2 linked regions of the Caldimonas brevitalea genome follow. Each later gene encodes a partner of the first gene's protein in a complex. Links are inferred from orthologs where the notes say so. Each region holds a gene or a part of one and is shown on either strand. Other genes may lie near its edges.

Region 1 (3,173 bases):
GCGCCTATGCCTTGAGCGCCAAGTCGGTCGAGCTGCTGCGGGCGCTGAAGGTGTGGGACGGCTTGCCGCCGCTGGCCGCTACAGCGGTGTACGACATGCGGGTGGAAGGTGATGCAGGCTCGGTCGCCGCGCTCGAGTTCTCGGCCTGGGAGCAGGGGGTGGGTGAGCTGGCGTGGATCGTCGACGCCGCTGCGCTCGAGGCCTCGCTGGCCCAGGCAGTGCGCTTCCAGGCCCACATCACCGAAGTCGATGCCCCGGTCACGGCGGCCCTGGTGGCCGTGTGCGAGGGCAAGGCGTCGACTGAGCGCGAAGTGCGCGGCGTCGAGTGGCAGCGGCATGGCTACGGCCAGACCGCCATCGCGGCGCGCCTCGTGGCCGACCAGCCGCATCGTGGTGTCGCGCGCCAATGGTTCCGATCGCCCGACGTGCTGGCGCTGTTGCCGTTCGACCGCCCGGAGGCGGGCCACAGCTACGGCCTGGTGTGGTCGCTGCCCGAGGCGCGAGCCGAAGCGCTGATGGCGCTGGACGAGCCCGGCTTCACGCAGGCCCTGCAGGATGCTGTCGGCGCTTCGGCGGGCACGCTGCGTCTGGCTTCGGCCCGTGCAGCCTGGCCGCTCGCACTGGCACAGGCAAGCCGTTGGAGCGGCGCCGGCTGGGTGTTGCTCGGCGATGCGGCGCACGTGGTGCATCCGCTGGCGGGGCAGGGCCTCAACCTCGGCCTGGCCGACGTGGAGGTGCTGGCGCGCGTGTTGCGCGAGCGCGAAACGTGGCGGAGTGTCGGCGACGAGAAGCTGCTGCGCCGGTACGAGCGCGAGCGGGCGGCCCCGACCTGGGCGATGGGACGCGTCACGGACGGACTCTTGCAACTGTTCGCCGTCGAATCCGGCCCGGTGCGGGAACTTCGCAATCGCGGCCTGACTCTAGTCAACCAACTCGCCCCGCTGAAGCGCTGGCTCACCGGGCGCGCGCTCGATTCCTGACACGCGTCGTGCATCACGGCCGCCTGCCTCTCATTTCCCTGTTTCGGAGAACCCTGTCCATGAAGTTGCGCCGCGTCGCCACCGCCGCCTTGTTGACCCTCATTGCCAGCGCCGGCGTTGCGCAGGAGGCCGTGATTCGCAAGAACCTGGCCGAGCGCCTGCCCAATTTGCCGAAGATCGACGAGGTCTCGAAAGCGCCTGTCGACGGGCTCTACGAAGTGCGCTTCGGCACCGACATCGTCTACACCGATGCCGAAGGCAACTTTTTGATCCAGGGCGAGATCATCGACGCGCGCGTGCGCAAGAACCTGACCGAAGAGCGCATCAACAAGCTGACCGCGATCGATTTCGCGTCGCTGCCGCTGAAAGACGCCATCGTCTGGAAGAACGGCACGGGCAAGCGCAAGATCGCCGTGTTCGCCGATCCCAATTGCGGCTATTGCAAGCGTTTCGAGCAGGACCTGCAGGCCGTGAAGGACGTCACGGTCTACACCTTCCTCTATCCCATCCTGGCGGCCGATTCGGCGGCCAAGTCGGACGCCATCTGGTGTTCCAAGGACCGCACCAAGGCCTGGCTGGACTGGATGCTGCGCAGCGTGCAGCCGGCCCCCGCACCGGAGGGTTGCCAGACCCCGGTCGCGCGCAACAGCGCGCTCGGCCGCAAGCACCGCGTCACCGGTACGCCGGCGCTGGTGTTCGAGGACGGCACCCGGGTCCCGGGGGCCATGAACACCGAACAGATCGAGCAGCAACTCACGGCGGTCGCGCAGGCCAAGCGCTGAAGCGGTCAGCGCTTGGCGCAGGGCGAACGCCTGCGCGGCGGCGTGCTGCCCGAGGGCGGTCGTCGTCTTCATGAAAAACGCCGCGCTGTTGCGCGGCGTTTTGCTTCCCGGGACACCTGGGTGGTGTCGATTACTGTACCGCGGGAGCGGCCGGTTGGGCCGCGTAACGGCTGGCTTCCTGGTTCTTGGCCACCAGGTCCTGGTAGACCACCGGGTCGAACGGCTCGGCGTGCAACGCGGCGTATTCGCCGTTGGCCTGGGCGCGCTTCAGTTCGGCGACCACTTCGGCACGGGTGCGGGTGCTGGCGACTTGCGGGAAATAGCCTTCCTCGAACACCTTCAGTTCGCCGGCATCGCGGGCCCGGATCAACTCTGCGTGCACTTCGGCGCGGGTGCGCTCCGACTTGCCGTTCGGTGCGGGGTCCGGCGTGGCTTCCTGGGCGAACGCGGTGGCGGACATCAGGGTGGCGGCAGACACGAGGGCAGCGGCGACGATCTTGTTCACGGCAGTTCCTTTCGATTCTTCAGAAGTTCGGACTTGCGTTGCTTGTGGCATGAAGTGCGTATCCGATGGCTGAAGATTAGGGGTTTCCCTGGGTTCGGGAAATCACTGCCCAGGCAATGAGTCGTTGCGAAACCAGGAACAATGACAGGAGGTAACGGGCGGCGGTCGCCCCCGGCGGCGCGCGGCGCGCCCGCGCGGCAGCGGCGACAATCTCCGCTGCCGGCCGGCTGCCGGCGCGGTCTTGGCGCTTGCTGTTGAGTCGTGTGGCGGGTCCGTCGCGCTCCTGAGACGGCACGGCGTCCTGGCTGCTGCTGCGTTTTCGGCTCACCGCAGTGGCCAACCCCAGCTGTTTTTTCTGGCTGCCGCGGGCAGCCGAGCCTCACCCCGAACCGAGCGACGCCTGCATGATTTCGTATCGCATCGAACCTTTCGATCTGCACGCCCACCTGTTCCGCGTGGTGGTGCGCATCCCAGACCCGGCGCCGGAGCAGCGCGTGTCGCTGCCGGTCTGGATTCCGGGCAGCTATCTGGTGCGCGAGTTCGCCCGCCATCTGCAGCAGCTGACGGCCCGCCAGGGGCAACGCGAGCTGTCGGCCGAGCAGGTCGACAAGGCCAGCTGGGTGGTGCGCTGCGAAGGGCGGGGCGCGCTCGAGCTGAGCTATCAGGTCTACGCCTTCGACACCTCGGTGCGGGCGGCTTTTCTCGATGCGACGCGCGGCTTCTTCAACGGCACCGGAGTGTTTTTGCGCGTCGAAGGCCGCGAGCAGGAGCCGCAGCGCGTCGAGATCCGCGCGCTGCCGAAGGGCTGGCAGGTGGCGACCGCGCTCGGCGCGGTGCAAACCGACGCGCGCGGACAGGGCAGCTACGAAGCGGGCGACTATGACGAACTGGTCGACCACCCGGTCG
Region 2 (3,207 bases), 410 kb from region 1 along the record:
GGGTCGTGACCATTTGCTCGGGATCGTCCGGCGCCGGCCCCTCGGTCTCGATCGGCGCGCCCTCCGGCAGTGCCGCGGCCAGGTGCGCCGCCGTCAGCTGCAAACCTGTGGCGGCGATCTGCGTTTCGGCCACCCAACGCCCGGCCGGACCCTCACGAACCTCGGTCGTGAACAAAAGGCAACCGCTGGGCGTGTGTTGCACTGCAATACGCAACAGGCGATCGAGCCGGTGGCGCAAGGCAACGGCGTCGCTCTCGAAGCGAGCGGTCGGGCCGAGGTAGTCATTCAGCAGGGCCAGACCCTTGGCCAGCGCGGCCGGCAGCGCGACCCGAGCGCCGGCGGTGACGGCTTCGCAGACTGTCAGCAGCTTGGAAGGCATGGGCAAACCCGGGTCAGCAGTGAACCATGAGGTGGTGCTGAGCAAGGGTTGTTCCCACGGGTTTACCCGTGGCTCAGCCCATCGCGGCGCGTCGACCGGTAGGTCGGGCGACGCGGTTTCACCGGGTCGGGCAGGAAGGAGTGCTCGGACCATCGCCGAGGAACAGCGCGGCGACGGGGGGCGACGCCTATAGCGGCCCTCGCGGCAGGCGACGCCCAAAGCAAAACGCCAACCGAAGGGTTGGCGTTTGACTCATTGTATTTGGTTGCGGGGGCAGGATTTGAACCTACGACCTTTGGGTTATGAGCCCAACGAGCTACCAGACTGCTCCACCCCGCGGCAGAGAAGTGAGACTATAGCATATGTTCTTCTTTGTGCGCCAGCCCCTAGTGAAAATGAAACGCAGGCCGGCTGGGATCAAAGCCCTGCCGCGGTGAGCGACTGCAGGAAGCGATCGGCGGACTGGAAGCCGATCACACGTGCCGCCCTCACCTCCTGTCCTTGTGCATCGAAGAACAGAGTGCCCGGCGGGCCGAACAGGCCGAACCGCTTCAGCAGGGCGCGGTCTTCGGCGCTGTTGCGGGTCACGTCGGCCTTGAGCAGCAAGGCCGACGCGAGCTTGTCGCGTACGCGCGGGTCGGCGAAGGTGTAGCGCTCCATCTCTTTGCAGGAGACACACCAGTCGGCGTAGAAGTCGAGCATCACGGGACGTTGGGCCGTGGCGAGCACCTGGTCGAGCTCGGCCACGCTGGCCACCTTGCGGAAGGCGGGCAGCGCTGTCGCCGGGTTGGGCCCGTTGTCGTCACCACCTGCCGCCAGGTGCTGGAGCGGTTGCGCCGGGTCGTTCCCGCCCGAGGCGGCGCCGATCAGCTGCAGCACGCCCAGCACGGCCAGCACCACGCCCAGGCCCTTGAGCAATTTGGCGCTGCCCCTGGCGCCGCCATGCAGCGGGTCAAAAACCCGCAGATAGACGGCGCTCACCAGCAGCAGCACACCCCACAACCCCATCGCCGCCCAGCCGGGCAGCACGGGCTGCAGCATCCAGAGCGCGACCGCCAGCAGCAGCGCCCCGAAGAAGTGTTTGACGTGCTCCATCCAGGCCCCGCTGCGCGGCAGCCACCGGCCGGCGGAAGCACCGATCAACAGCAGCGGCACGCTCATGCCGGCGGCGAGCATGAACAAGGCCAGGCCGCCTAGCACGACGTCACGGGTCTGGCTGATGTAGACCAGCGCGCCGGCCAGCGGTGCCGCGACGCAGGGGCTGACGATGAGGGCCGACAGGCCGCCCATCAGGAACACTCCGAGCAGTTGGCCACCGCGCAGCCGGCCCGAGGCTCGTGCGAGGCCCTGGCGCAAGCCGCTCGGCAGCTGCAGGTCGTAGAAGCCGAACATCGACAGCGACAGCAGCACCAGCAGGGTTGCGAAAGCGCCGAGCACGGCGGGCGTCTGAAGCGAGGCGGCGAGGCCTTCGCCGGCCAGGCCGGCGGCGATGCCGAAGGCGGTGTAGACGAGTGCCATGCCGAGCGAGTAGCTGGCGGCCAACACCGCACCGCGGCTGCGGCTGACGCGTTCACCGCCCTCGGCCTGGCCGACGATGATGGACGACAGAATGGGCAACATCGGCAACACGCACGGCGTCAGCGACAACAGCACGCCGGCCACGAAAAACACCAGCGCCACGGCCGGCAGCCAGCCCGATTGCAACGCGCTTTCGATGCCCTCGGTGGCGGTGGGCGACGGGGTGTTGACGAGTTGTTCGGCGGTCGGTGCCGCCAGCACCTTGCCGGGCGCGCCGGCCCCGGGAGGGCTACCGGTGTTGTCGGTGGTGCCGTTGCTGCTGCTGCTGTTTTCGACAGCGGCCTGCCCGGCGCTGCTGCCCGTCGAGCTGCCGCCACTGCCGGTGCTCCGCCCCAGCACACCCGCCAGCAGTGAGCGCACACCGCCTCCAGGGCGGGCCGACGGCTCGTTCACCACGGTCACGCTGTTGCTGCCGCCGCCAAAGCCCGCCAGGCGTACTTCGGCGTGCTGCTCCATCGGCGGGTAACACAAGCCCTTGTCGGCGCAGCCCTGGCTGGTCACGCTCAGCAGGAACGGGCCTTGTGCCAGTGTCACCGGGATGCGGATCGCGACGCGCCCGCGGTGTGTCTCGACGTCTTTCTTGAAGGTGTCGTCGTACTTGACCTTGCCGGGAGGGATCTCGGGCGTGCCGAGCGTGACGGCGGGCGCTCCCGCGAACTTGAACTGCTCGCGGTACATGTAGTAGCCGGGCGCCACCTCGAAGCTGACCTCGACGCTGCGATCGTCGAGCGCACGGGCCGAGAAGCGGAACGCCTGCTCGGGTTCGAGAAAATCGTCTTCTTCTGCCGCTACCGCCAGCGTCGCCGACAGCAGCACGCCCACCCCGGCCGCGAGTGCGGCCCTCCAACCCCTTGCGCGCATCATTGTTTGCTCACTCCTTCCCTGCTGAGACCAGCCAGCGCAAATAGGGTTCCAGCCCGTCGACGATCTCGGTCGCGATGAGTTCGGGCACGTCGTAGGGATGCAGCGCGGGCAGGCGTTGCTTGAGCGCCGGCCAGCGTGACGACGAGGTCTTGAGCAGCAGCAGCCATTCGCGGCTTTCTTCGATGCGGCCCTGCCACCGGTACATCGAGGTGACGCCCGGCACGAGGTTGACGCAGGTGACGAGTTCGGCGTCGAGCAGTTCGCGAGCGAGCGAGCGGGCGACGGCTTCGTCGTCGACCGTGCTCAATGCGAGCAAGGGCGTGTCGTCCGAGACGCGGCGGTTCAACATGAGCGTGCTCCTTCGGTCGGTATCGATGACTTTAGGA

What was found.
Region 2: the proteins of AAW51_RS22405 (region 1) and dsbD are in contact, whole or in part, in a crystal structure (PDB 1JZD), measured with the Escherichia coli proteins. The link is inferred for Caldimonas brevitalea from one-to-one orthologs.

The regions. Positions count from the first base shown.
Region 1 is NZ_CP011371.1:5,315,344-5,318,516, reverse strand. Bases 37-2,900 are described here. They hold AAW51_RS22405 (DsbC family protein), read left to right. Parts: upstream 37-1,039; coding sequence 1,040-1,762; downstream 1,763-2,900. Other genes in these bases: AAW51_RS22395 (M61 family metallopeptidase), read left to right, coding at 2,672-2,900; AAW51_RS28515 (DUF4148 domain-containing protein), read right to left, coding at 1,893-2,267; AAW51_RS22410 (FAD-dependent monooxygenase), read left to right, coding at 37-980. In the rest of the region: more of AAW51_RS22410, read left to right, coding at 1-36; more of AAW51_RS22395, read left to right, coding at 2,901-3,173. UniProt on the Escherichia coli protein: Acts as a disulfide isomerase, interacting with incorrectly folded proteins to correct non-native disulfide bonds.
Region 2 is NZ_CP011371.1:5,721,185-5,724,391, forward strand. Bases 310-3,207 are described here. They hold dsbD (protein-disulfide reductase DsbD), read right to left. Parts: upstream 2,822-3,207; coding sequence 797-2,821; downstream 310-796. Other genes in these bases: AAW51_RS24285 (response regulator), read right to left, coding at 310-379; cutA (divalent-cation tolerance protein CutA), read right to left, coding at 2,829-3,170; AAW51_RS24305 (ABC transporter permease), read right to left, coding at 3,202-3,207. Also shown: more of AAW51_RS24285, read right to left, coding at 1-309. UniProt on the Escherichia coli protein: Required to facilitate the formation of correct disulfide bonds in some periplasmic proteins and for the assembly of the periplasmic c-type cytochromes.